DNA from 3 places in the Aminobacter sp. Y103A genome. Region 1 is predicted to be linked to each of the others. Evidence: predicted binding sites of a transcription regulator. Region 1 holds the regulator's gene; each other region holds the start of a gene.
What was found. The regulator PhoB, encoded in region 1, activates phosphate uptake and scavenging genes when phosphate is short. The targets are predictions, from matches to a motif close to TGTCATNNANCTGTCAT.
Positions count from the first base shown of each region.

Region 1 (4,255 bases):
GGCGTCGATGACGACGTCGAGGTTGTCCTTGGTGATCGGAACAGGCGTCAGGAAGACCGAGTTCAGCTCGAGGCCGCCAGGCGTCTTGAACTTGGTGACGTTGGCGATCTCTTCCATCTTCTTGCCATCGGCGAGCTGCGAGGCGATTTCGGCGGCGTTCTTGCCGAGCTCGCGCGCGTCCTTCCACACCGAGACGGTCTGAGTGCCGAGCGCGATGCGGTTCAGCGCGGCATGGTCGCCGTCCTGGCCCGACACCGGCACCGAGCCGGCAAGGCCCTGTGCCTGAAGCGCTGCGATCGCGCCACCGGCGGTGCCGTCGTTCGAAGCCACGACCGCGTCGATCTTGTTGTCGTTGGCGGTCAGGAACTGTTCCATGTTCTTCTGGGCATTGGCCGGCAGCCAGCCATCGGTATAGGCCTCGCCGACATTCTTGATCTTGCCGGCGTCGACGGCTTCCTTGAGCACTTCCATCTGCCCGGCGAACAGGAAGTCGGCGTTCGGATCTGCACCGCTGCCCTTGATGAAGACGTAGTTGCCTTCAGGCTTGGCGGCGAACACGCCCTTGGCCTGCATGCGGCCGACTTCCTTGTTGTCGAAGGTCAGGTAGAAGGCGTCCTTGTTCTCGATCAGGCGGTCGTAGCCGACAACAGGAATGCCTTCGGCGACGGCCTTGTCGACAGCCGGTCCGATGGCCGAGGCGTCCTGAGCCAGGATGATCAGGGCGTTGGCGCCCTGGGAGATCAGGCTTTCGACGTCGGTCAGCTGCTTGGCCGGCGACGACTGCGCGTCAGCCGAGATGTACTTGTCGCCGGCGGCCTCGATGGCGGCCTTCATGGCGGCTTCGTCGGTCTTCCAGCGCTCTTCCTGGAAGTTCGACCAGGAGACGCCGATGACCTTGTCCTTTGCCGAAGCCACTGCCGTAAGCGACAGAGTCATGGCAACGCCCGCCAGGATGGCGGTGGTAAACTTTTTCATTATTTCCTCCCTGCGCCCAATGGGCGCGCCTACTTCGCGATAGCCCTTGGAGAAGCTCTTTTTTTCGAGCCTCGAAAAAATACTGACTCAATGCCCGGCCACTGTCAACATGGTTTCGCGAGCGCTCCTTATTTTTTTCGGAGCCCGAAATAAATAGAGACATTTGGCGCTGGCTCTGTCACAATCACTTGGCGCGTAAGGGACTGCCGCTTAAGAAGGGCAGCGCTTCGCCGGGAGGAAGACGAGCACATGTCGGTCGGCATACGTCACGACGATCTGAGACGGCGCAACCGCGCCATGGTTATATCCGCGGTTCGCCGAGCCAGCCAGCCATCGCGCACCGAAATCGCTGCCACCACCGGCCTCAGCCATTCGACGATCTCGACGATTTCCTCCGATCTCATATCAGAAGGCATCCTTGCCGAGGCCAAGTTCAGCGAACCCGTCTCCATGAAACGGGGGCGGCCGCAGGTCGGGTTGATGCTCGATGCCGACGCTGCGTCTGTCGTTGCGGTCGTGCTCTCGCTCAACAGCCTGTCCGCCGCCATCATCGACTATGCCGGCAACACCGTGACCGAAGAGACCCGGCGGCTTGTCACGCAGCAGATGCCTGCCGAGGCGCTGGTCGACGAATGCGTCGGAATGGTCCGGCGCCTGATCGACAGCGCCGGCGCTTCGGGCGGCGCCGTCCTACGCATCGCCATCGCCGTCCAGGGCATCACCGACGCCGCCTCGCGCAAGCTGTTGTGGTCTCCCATCACCCGCTACGACGACATCCCCTTCGCCGACCGGCTGGAGCAGGAGTTCGGCGTACCTGTTTCGGTTGAGAACGACTGCAACATGATCGCCGAGGCCCTGCGCTGGCGAGATCCGGTGCGTTATCGCGACGACTTCATCGCCATCCTGCTCTCGCACGGCATCGGCATGGGCCTAGTCATCAAGGGCGAGCTGTTCACCGGCACGCAGTCGTCGGGTGCCGAGTTCGGCCACATGATCCACCGCCCGGACGGCGCGCTTTGCCGCTGCGGCCGCCGCGGCTGCATCGAGGCCTATGCCGGCAACTACGCCATCTGGCGCAACGCAAGGGTTGGCGACGAGAATGCCGAGCCGCTGGCCGACCTGTCCGACGACGACATCAGGGCCGTGGCAGATGCGGCACGTGACCATGATGGCCCCGAACGCGAGGCCTTTCGCAAGGCCGGCGAAGCCATCGGCTTTGGACTCGGCTCGATGTTTGCGCTGTTCGACCCGGCCCCCCTCGCCTTCGTCGGCGTCGGCGCAACCGCCTTCGACATCATGGAGCCACATGTGCGCGCGGCCATCGCCAAGACGGCGGGCGGGCTGCACTCGAAGGCGATCTCCTTCGACACCGAACCCAACGAGGTTCCGCTCAAACGCGAGGGCGCGATGATGCGCGCGCTGCTTGCCGTTGATCAGGAGATTTTTGCCGCAGGCACGGCTCCACGCCGTGCCGGTGCCGACGTCGCCTAGCTGAGCGGAAAAGAGCCCGAAGCGGCTCAGTCCTCGCGGATGGCGTAGCCGGCACCGCGAATGGTCCGGATCACGTCAGGCATGCGGCCGTTGTTGACCGCCTTGCGCAGGCGCCCGACATGCACGTCAACGGTGCGCTCGTCGATATAGATCGTCTCGCCCCAGACATTGTCGAGCAACTGGCTGCGCGAGAACACGCGGCCCGGGTGCCGCATCATGAATTCGAGCAAGCGGAATTCGGTCGGCCCGAGCTTGATCTCGCTCTTCTTGCGGTAGACGCGGTGCGACTCGCGGTCGAGCATGATGTCGCCGACCTTGAGCACCGAGGACAGCACCTCGGGTTTGGCCCGGCGCAGCAGCGCCTTGACGCGCGCCATGAATTCCGGCGTCGAGAACGGCTTGACCAGGTAGTCGTCGGCCCCGGTCGAAAGCCCGCGCACCCTGTCGCTTTCCTCGCCCCGCGCCGTCAGCATGATGATCGGCAGGCGTTCGGTGTCGGGACGCATCCTGAGCCGGCGGCACAGTTCGATACCCGACAGCGCCGGCACCATCCAGTCGAGCACCAGCAGGTCGGGCACGTTTTCCTGGAGCCGGATCTCGGCCTCGTCGCCACGCGTGACGACCTCGACCTGATAGCCTTCGGATTCGAGATTGTAGCGAAGCAGCACGCCCAGCGGCTCTTCGTCTTCGACGACCATGACCTTGGGAGCGATCATTGGCTATACCTTGTCCTTGCGCATGGCCGCTTCTGGACCATGCGCTGATTTAACCTATGCAGCGCCCCCGCGCCAAACGCATGCGGTTGCGGAAATGCTCAGGCCGGAACCGTCGTCGTGGTCTCGTCGACCTTGGGCCGGTTCAGCGGCAGCTGCGTACCCGTCACGACGAAATAGGCGTTCTCGGCGATGTTGGTGACATGGTCGCCGATGCGCTCGAGGTTCTTGGCGCAGAACAGCAGATGCGTGCAGGCCGTGATGTTGCGCGGATCTTCCATCATGTAGGTCAGGAGTTCGCGGAACACGGCGGTGTACTGGATGTCGATCTTCTGGTCGTCGGCGCGCAGATCCTTCAGGCCCTCGGCCTGACGCGCGACATAGAGATCGACGACGCCGCGAACCTGGCCGAGCACCAGCTGCGCCATCGCATCGATCGAATGCGAGAGATTGCGCGGGGTCGGCGACTGGCCGACAGCGCCGACCCGCTTGGCAATGTTCTTGGCGAGGTCGCCGATGCGCTCGAGGTCACCCGCCATGCGGATGGCACCGACCACGGCGCGCAAATCCTGCGCCATCGGCTGGCGCTTGGCGATCAGCGTGATCGCCGAATTGTCGAGATCGCGCTGCTTGGCGTCCATGATCGTATCGTCGGCAACGACGTTTTGCGCCAGTGCCTGGTCGGACGTGAGAAGCGCGCGGATGGCGCCGGCCACCATTGCGCTGGAAAGATCGCCCATGTCGCGGATGAGCTGGTCGACGTGCTGAAGTTCTTCGTCGAAGGACCGGACTGTATGTTCGCCCATGATTTCTTCCTCGTATCGTGTGCCGCGACGAAACCCACTCAGCCGAAGCGGCCGGTGATGTAGTCCTGCGTCCGCTTGTCGTCGGGGTTGGTGAACATCTTGTCGGTCGGGCCTTCCTCGACGAGATAGCCGAGGTGGAACATCGCCGTGCGCTGCGACACGCGCGCCGCCTGCTGCATCGAGTGCGTGACGATGACGATCGTGTAGTTCTCGCGCAGTTCGTCGATCAGCTCCTCGACCTTGGCGGTGGCGATCGGGTCGAGCGCCGAA
Region 1 covers NZ_AP017986.1:4,942,557-4,946,811, forward strand. The annotation lists gene xylF (D-xylose ABC transporter substrate-binding protein) at 1-975, opposite strand, end outside; gene Amn_RS24215 (ROK family protein) at 1,225-2,466, shown strand; gene phoB (phosphate regulon transcriptional regulator PhoB) at 2,493-3,182, opposite strand; gene phoU (phosphate signaling complex protein PhoU) at 3,281-3,985, opposite strand; gene pstB (phosphate ABC transporter ATP-binding protein PstB) at 4,024-4,255, opposite strand, start outside.

Region 2 (4,255 bases), on a different replicon from region 1:
TTTTGCTGGCCGATGACCTGCTTGTAGATGTCGACGGCAAGCACATTGTACTGACCGCCAATGACCTTGGGCAGGCCGAAATCGGTGATGACAAGGGTGAAGACGACGAAGGCTGCCGAGATCAGGCCGTAGCGGGCGCCGGGAATGGTCACCGTCCAGAAGGTGCGCCAACGACTGGCGCGCAGCGAGGCGGCCGCTTCGTAGTGGCGCTGGTCGGAGATCGCCAGCGCCGTCGAGATGATGATCATCGCATGCGGGAAGGCGAAGAAGATCGAGCCGACGACGATGCCGAGCGGGCCGTAGATCGAGGCCCCCATCAGCAGATCCTTGAGCATGCCCTGGTTGCCGAACAGGTAGATCAGGGCAATGCCGGGAAGCAGCGACGGCACCAGGATCGGCACCATGGCAACAAGCTTGAAAACACCCTTGAAGCGCATGCAGCTGCGGTTCCGCGCATAAGCGAAACCGAAGGCTAGCCCGACGGTGATGATGGTGCTGACGAGTGCGATGAACACCGAGTTCTCGATCGAGCGGAACAGCGTCGGCGTCGAGAAGTAGGCGGCGTAGTTCTCAAGTCCGAGCGCCCGTGACGGCCTGAGCATCACGCGGCGGAAGTCGTTGGAGGTGAGTTCCTGCCATTCCGTTCCGGTCTGCGGCTTGAGGCCGACGAGATAGGTTGCGTCAGAAGTCGTGCCACGAATCTTGTACTTCACCGGGCTGCGGAAGCTGAAGTCGGGGAAGAAGCTCGTCGCCTGCAGCCGCCCGTCGGAGTTGGTGGCGAGCTTGGCCGGCGGTACCGCATCGAGTTTCTCGTTCAGCGCTGCCGCGGTGACAGGTTGGCCCCAGTTGCCGTCCTTGTCGCTGACCTGGAACTCGAAATTGGCGAGGTTGAAGCTGTAGGTCGAGAACGATTTGGACAGCATGATCGCCAGGGGGGCTGCCAGCCCCACCACCAGATAAAGCGCGATCACGACCATCAGGCCGCGCTTGATCAACTCGTCGCGGTCGAGCCTGAGGCGGAGGCTGCGGCCGACGGGAAGGGCAGAGTCGAGAGCCATCGCCATGTCAGGCACCCCTAGGGTAGATCAGCAGCCGTTCGGCCGGCAGTTCGACCGTCAGCGCCACGCCTTGCACCAGCGACAGGCGGCGCGCGGCATTGATCGAGAAATCTGCAATCAACGTTTCATTGCCGAGCGCGTGGCCGTGCAGCCGGGTGCGCCAGAACGACCCCAGGAATTCCATCTCGCTGATGGTGACGTCGATGGCGTTGGCGGTCGCACCGTTGGCGAGAGAGCCGCTGGCGTGGGGGATGACGTCTTCCGGCCGGATCGCGGCGATGACCGGCGTACCGTCGTCGAAATCATGGGCAGCGCAGCTGAAGCTCGCCGCGCCGATGCCGACGGCGTTGTTCGACGCCCTGGCCTCGAACTTGTTGGCCTCGCCGATGAAGTCGGCGACGAAGAGAGTCGCCGGGTGGCGGTAAATCTCGGTCGGCGTGCCGATCTGTTCGATGACGCCGTGGTTCATCACCACGATGCGGTCGGCCATCGACAGCGCCTCCTCCTGGTCATGGGTGACCATGATGGTGGTGACGCCGAGCTTGCGCTGCAATTCCTTGATCTCATGGCGCAGATGGGTGCGCACCTTGGCGTCGAGTGCCGACAGCGGTTCGTCGAGCAGCAGCAGGCCGGGCGAAATGGCAATGGCGCGGGCAAGAGCAATGCGTTGCTGCTGGCCGCCGGAAAGCTGGGCCGGGTACTTGTTGCCCTGGTCGGGCAGGCCGACAAGCTTGAGCAACTCGGTGACGCGAGCCTCGATCTCGGCACGCGGGCGCTTGGTGTTTTCGAGGCCGAAGGCGATATTCCTGGCGATCGTCAGGTTGGGGAACAGCGCGTAGGACTGGAAGACGATGCCGTAATCGCGCTGCGACGGCGGCAGGGTCGAGATGTCGCGCCCGCCCTGTTGGATCGAGCCGCGGGTCTGCAGGTCGAGGCCGGCGATGGCACGCAAAAGCGTGGTCTTGCCGCAACCCGACGGGCCGAGGAAGCAGACGAACTCTCCCTCGCTGATGTCGAGCGATATGTCCTTCAGCGCATGGAATTCGCCGAAGGCTTTCCAGACGTTTGCGATTCTGAGATAGGCAGGCTTCACGTTCGGGCTGGCGGCGGTCATGGCGCTCACTTCAGTCGGAATTCGCGGCTGCCCGGCGAGGGTTTCGTGTCTCATCGTAACCATCCGGCTTGGGGGCAAGGGGCGGGCGCAGCCCGAGGCGACGCCCGCTTGTCGAGGGTGGCTGATGGAGGTCAGCTCTTCGGCTCGGACTTCGAGTCGTAGCGCTTGGTCCATTCCTCGAGGATGGCGTTGCGGTTGTTGGCCGCCCACTCGAAGTCGTTCTTGATCATCCTGGCCTCGATGTCGGCCGGCAGGTGCTCAACCGGCTTGGCGACGCCGGGCATGGCGACGACCGCATAGCCGACATTGTACATCTCGTTTGCCTTCTTCGAGACCGACCAGTCGAGCAAGGTCTTGGCAGCCTCTTCCTTGGACGTGCCGGCCACGATTGCCGACGCTTCCATGTCCCAGCCGATGCCTTCTTCGGGGATGATGATGTCGATGGGCGCACCCTCTGCCTTCGACTTGGCGGCGCGGAACTCGAAGGAAATGCCGATTACCGTCTCGCCTGCGGCTGCCATCTTGCACGGCTTGGAGCCCGAATGCGTGTAGGCGGCAACGTTCTGGTGCAGGCCGTCCATATAGGTCCAGCCGTCCTTGTCGCCGAACAGCTGCAGCCAGCTCGATACGTCGAGGTAGCCGGTGCCTGATGACGCCGGGTTTGGCATCACCACATGGCCTTTGTATTCAGGCTTGGTGAGGTCCTTCCAGCTCTTCGGCGCGGTCAGGCCAAGCTTCTGGCCTTCGATGGTGTTGAAGCAGATCGAGGCTGCCCAGGCGTCCATGCCGACCCAGCTCGGCGGATTGTCGCTGTCGACGAAATTGGGCTTCAGCTGGTCGGCTCCCTTGGGCGCGTAGGCTTCCAGCATGCCCTCGGACTTGAGAACCAGAAGCGAGGTGGCGGCGAGGCCCCAGACCACGTCGGCCTGCGGATTGTCCTTCTCGGCGAGCAGCTTGGCGGTGATGACGCCGGTGGAGTCGCGGATGAAGTTCAGCTTGATGTCGGGATGGTCCTGGTTGAACGTCTCGGCATAACGCTTGAGGTCTTCGGCCTCGATGGCCGTGTAGACTGTGAGCTCCGTCTCCGCCCAGGCCGCCGATGACATCAGCATCGTCGCAAAGGCGGCAAGCGCGAAGGTTTTCTTCTGGTTCATTGAAGTGGCTCCCATTTGAATCGCTTAGGCACGTTCTGATTGGGAGAGGTTTGTCGGGCCGCGTTTTGGCTGTGCCCGTTTGCGCCTCGTCCATGGTCGATAGTGGGAACGGGCGGTCAATAAGTAAAATCTATTCTTTTTATGATCTGGTAGGCTGAGCTTATGTGATGCACAGGGTTGCGACAGGCATGTGACAAGGCTGCCGCATGCTTGTGCACGGGCGTTGGTTTTTGCACCGAAACGCAAAAGCTTGCCGGCCTGTCAGCCTGAGAAGGCGAGTGCGATCACCCCGCCGGCAACGATGACGGCTGAAAAGATGCGGGCCTGCCACGGTTGCTCGCCGAATATGAACAGGCCGATGAGGGCTGCGATGATGACGCTCGATTCACGCACGGCCGAAACAGCCCCCAAGGGCGCGATCGTCTTGGCGTAGATGACGAGGCCGTAGGCGGAGACGGCGCCCAGGCCGCCGACGAGGCCGAGCGTGACCGTCTTGCGATCGATCTTGTGGGTTGCGCCGCGGCGTCGGAACAGCACGAACAGCGTGACGGGAAATTCGAGCAGGAACAGCCAGCCCATATAGCCGAACGGGCTGTCGGACAGGCGCACGCCGATGCCGTCGATGACCGAATAGGAGGCGATCAGCACGCCGTTGATGGCGGCAGCGCCGACGGCGCGCGGATCGGCATGGGCTGCGCCGCGCTGGAAGGCGAGGAAGGCAATGCCGAAGGTAATCGCGCCAAGCCCGACCCAGCCTAAGGGCGGCAGAGTCTCGCCGATCATCACATAGGCACCGAAAGCGACAAGCGCCGGGGCCAGTCCGCGGGCGATGGGATAGACCTGGCTGAGATCACCCAGCCGGTACGACTGGAACAGGAAGACGTAGTAGCCGTAGTGGACGACCGTCGACAGGAAGATGTAGATCCAGC
Region 2 covers NZ_AP017987.1:344,437-348,691, forward strand. The annotation lists gene Amn_RS29195 (putative 2-aminoethylphosphonate ABC transporter permease subunit) at 1-1,064, opposite strand, end outside; gene Amn_RS29200 (putative 2-aminoethylphosphonate ABC transporter ATP-binding protein) at 1,066-2,226, opposite strand; gene Amn_RS29205 (putative 2-aminoethylphosphonate ABC transporter substrate-binding protein) at 2,304-3,326, opposite strand; gene Amn_RS29210 (EamA family transporter) at 3,588-4,255, opposite strand, start outside.
Region 2: the regulator PhoB is predicted to act here: its motif matches at 3,506-3,522, upstream of Amn_RS29205 (putative 2-aminoethylphosphonate ABC transporter substrate-binding protein).

Region 3 (4,255 bases), on a different replicon from region 1:
CATTGGATACCTCGTCAACGAGCTGATCGAGAATGCCGTGAAGTTTCGCGAGCCGGGCGAGATCATCGTCGAAGCATCGATGGACTCAAACAATTTCAAGGTGAAGGTTTCCAACGTCGTGGCAGACAAGACCGCGATAACGTTTCAGAAGCTTCTCTCCCAGATTACCATAGGAGATCCGGGAGACCTTTTGATCCAGCAGATCGAGGCGAATGCAGCTGATCCCGATGCTACCGGCTCGGGGCTTGGATTGCTGACGCTGATGAGCGACTATGGCGCCAGACTGGCATGGATCTTCAGCCCGGTTGAGTCCAGCAACCGAGTGCACGTCGAGACCTATGCCACGATCCCGATCTCGCAGGCTCACTAGGAAAGAATGAAGGCGCACATGGAAGTAAGAACCGATGACTATCGCGTCTGGACCGAAAACAGCGATGTCTATTTCGACGGCTCCATGCGGCTTGCCGGCTCCGAAGCCTATGCGCCGGTGCTGGCTGTCATGACCGCCATTCTGGCTGAAAAGCCTGAGACGATGACACTCAACTTGACCGACCTCGAGTTTCTCAACTCATCCGGCATCAACCTTTTGGCCAAGTTCACCATCGAGGTGCGCAAACACCCAGATGTGCAACTCGTCGTGCGCGGCAGCTCCGAGATCCCATGGCAGTCGAAGTCGCTGCCGAACCTGAAGAAGCTGCATCCGGCGCTGGTCCTGCAGATCGATTGAACGAACACCATCCAGCCTCCGCAACGCCGGACAGCAGAAAAAGCCGCGGCATCGATGCCGCGGCTTTTTCGTTTCGACTGACGTCATCCGATCAGTTGACCGCTGCAATATTGCCCAGACGAATGAACAGGGTTTCGCCCGAAGAGTCGTCGACGCCGTCATTGTCGGTGACGACAAAGGCCTCACCCGACGTATCGATGGCAAAACCTTCGACCTTGTCGACGACGTAGCCGTTGGTCGCGGCCTTGAGATCCGGCACCAGGTCGCGCACCAGCGTCTTCGCCACCACCGGCAGTTCACCGCCGAGCTTGGCCGGCTTGAAGCCATCGAGCGCGACCGAATAGAGACGCTTGTTGACAGCTTCCTGGCCGATCAGATTGTCGCGTTCGATGATGAACAGCTTGCCGTCATGGGCGGTGATTTCCGACAGGCCGACCCAGCCCTTCTCGGTCTTGTCGAGGGGATAGCGGACCGCCGACCATTCCTTGTCCGTGGGCTTGTAGGCCAGGAGCTTGACCTGGCCCTTGGGGTCGTCTGCCCATTCGCGCTGGATCGCCATGACCAGGGTCAGGTCGTCGCCTTCGCCAAGCGTGGTGATGCCTTCGAGGCCGAAGCGGGTCTCGTGCGCCAGCAGCTCGGCCGGGAACGCGATCTCTTCCTTGATCTCACCCTTGGCGTTGACGTTGAAGATGGCGTGCGGGGTCAGCTTGTCGGTACGGCCTTCGGAAGCGAGCCAGAAGCCGCCCTTGCCATCCGGTGCCAGGCCTTCGAGATCAAGCTTCTGCGCCGGCTTGCCGTCACGCGTGACGACGGTCGTTGCGGTGATCAGGGCAGGGGTCTTGGTGGTATCGACGGTGAAGATCGCCGGCGCCGAGCGGTAGACCGAATCCGACACCGCATAAAGCTTGCCGGCTTCCTTTGGATCGGCGGCGAGGCCGGAGAGCGCGCCCCAGCCGAGCGGGGTGCCGTCCTCCTTGAGAGCTGCCACGATTTGCGGATAATTGGCGGCGCCTTCGCCGAGCTCATAAACCATGACATGCGAACGGACGAGGCCGTCCTCGACGAGATCAGTCTCGTTGGCGGTGACCAGCAGGTTGCGCTGCGGGATGGCGACGAGGCCCTCGGGGCCGACACCCGAGGGCAGGAGTTGGACGAATTCCGGCGTCTCGCCGGTGTCCTTGTAGACGCCGACCAGCGACGCCCGCTCGGCGGCAACGAAGATGTACTTCTCATCGCCGAACTGAGCGAACTCCAGGCCTTCCGGCTCGATACCCTTCTTGTTACGGCCGTCGGGATAGTGGCCGGCAGCAGCTGCCTGGTATTCGAAGGATGGACCGGACTCGTAGAGCACTTCGCCTGACTTGGAGAAGATGGTGAAGCCGCGCGCACCGCCCTTGTAGTCGCCTTCATTGGCAACGACGAGACGATCATTGTCGAGCCACTTCACCGCATCGGGTTCGCGCACAGCGTTCTCGACCTTGCCGGTGAAGCTCAGAGCACCGTCCTTCTTGGTGTCGACGTTTTCGAGCGTCACTTCGCCCGCCGAAAAATGCGAGACGATCTTGCCCGAGGCTGCATCCACGATCGCGATGTGGTTGTTTTCCTGCAGCGTGACGGCGATCTCTCCAGCTTCGTTGAAGGCGACGAATTCCGGCTCCGGATCTTCCGGCGCAACCGCTGCGATACCGGTCAGGTCGACCGTCCTGATCGACGCACAGTCGGCTGTACCGTCCTTCAACGAGACGATCTTCAGATTGCCGGCCGGCAGCTGCGGCAGCGCACCTTCGTTCAGCTCTTCGTCGCGCTCGTTTTCGATCGCAATGGCGAGGAACTTGCCATCCTTGCTCAGCGCCACCGAGTCCGGCTGGCCGCCAAGATCGCAGGAGGTGTCGATTGCCTTGGAGGCGAGGTCGATAATGGTCAGGTTGCCCGAAGGCTCCTGCTTGGTCTTCGATGTGTTGACGCCGGCGAAGACCTTGCCGCCCAGGACCGTGACGGAAGTCGGCTCGCCTTCGATCTTGACGATACCGGCAGCCTTCGGCGCCTTGGCGTCGGTGATGTCGATGAAGCCGACGGCGCCGAGCGGACTGTCGGAGTAGACCAGCGTCATGCCGTCTTCGGTCGCGGCGATGATCTCCGACGAGGTCAGAGTCGCGGCGTCGACGCCAGCCGGCAGATTGGTTGCGACCGGGAAGGTGGCGATCCGGTTGAACGCCTGGTCGGCATAAGCGGGGAAGGCTGCGGACGCCGCCAGCGCGGACGTCAAAAGCAGGAGCTTGCGTGACATGGGAAACCTCTTTGCCTGAACGGAATTGCGGTCCTCGTTTGGGGCAATGAGATTTCAGCGCGATGACAACAGCATGATGGTTTCATGACAGGTGCGACGAGCGCCGAACGATGGGGAGGGGGTATTGCATTGCCGCGAAAGACCTCCCGGGCGACGAGCGCCGCCCGGGAGTCTTTGCAGGTCAGGATGGGGTCGACCACTGGCCGCCCTTGTAGAGGCGGGTGGCGGTGTTGGTCGAGGTGAGGTCGATCTCGGTGGACATGGAGCGAGCCGAACTGAACATCGTCGAGGTGGCGATGTCCTGCTGGAACCACACCATCACGGTATCGATCGGGGTCAGCGTCACCGAGCCCTGAACCATGCCGCTGGGCGCCACGTAGAGCGGCGTCGTCTGCTGGACACCGTTCAGCGTCGAGATCTGGCTCAGCGCCGGGTGGATCAGGCCGAACTGGTTCTGCATGGAGACACCGGTGACTGGACCGCCGGTCGCCGGCGGCTGCAGGATACCGTTCGCGTCGAGCAGGCACTGCTGGCCGAGGCCGAGCGCCCGCTGGTTGGTTGTCGCCGTGACCGTCACCGTGTCGGCGAAGACATTGGTGCCGAACAGCGAGAATTGAGGCGTCCACGAGAAGGCAGTGCTGTAGACATATTTGGTCAGCGACTGCCAGACGACGTTGTAGCTGCCGCCGTCGCTGCCGGAGGCGACCTTCTTGGCAAAGCACATGGCGTAGTTGTTGGTCTTGAGCGTGGCCAGGTCATCGAGATCGACAAGGATTGTCACTGCCTTGGACACCGCGTCCAGGGCCGCGTAGAAGCTCGCCAGGCTCTGCCGTGCGACATCCCGTTCGTAGGTCTCCACCTCGTCGGCCGCCGCCGCGCTGAAGGTCGCGTTCTTGCCGTTAACCGCAGTGCAATTGCACAGGTCGCCGGTCACCGACTGGCCTTGCCTGATGTCGTAGGTGTTTCCGCTGGTGACGGACCCTGACGACAAGGTAACCGTGAACGGCTCGTCGGTGCTGACGGTGCCGTCACCATTGGCGATCTTCGTCCATGTATTCCCGACCTTCTTGTAGATGTGTAGCTTCGCCATTTTGGCCTCCTGGAACTATGGTTGACAAAAATCAGACACAACAGAAATCGCCGCGAAGCGCGCTCCCACGAAACTCTTGGAACTCCAAGAATATTTCGTAGTATTTTAAGTAACCTTCCGCCACGCCGCTAAATATAATCTGTCGCAATTT
Region 3 covers NZ_AP017987.1:469,256-473,510, reverse strand. The annotation lists gene Amn_RS29745 (slr1658 superfamily regulator) at 1-370, shown strand, start outside; gene Amn_RS29740 (slr1659 superfamily regulator) at 389-727, shown strand; gene Amn_RS29735 (esterase-like activity of phytase family protein) at 819-3,014, opposite strand; gene Amn_RS29730 (hypothetical protein) at 3,196-4,104, opposite strand.
Region 3: the regulator PhoB is predicted to act here: its motif matches at 3,088-3,104, upstream of Amn_RS29735 (esterase-like activity of phytase family protein).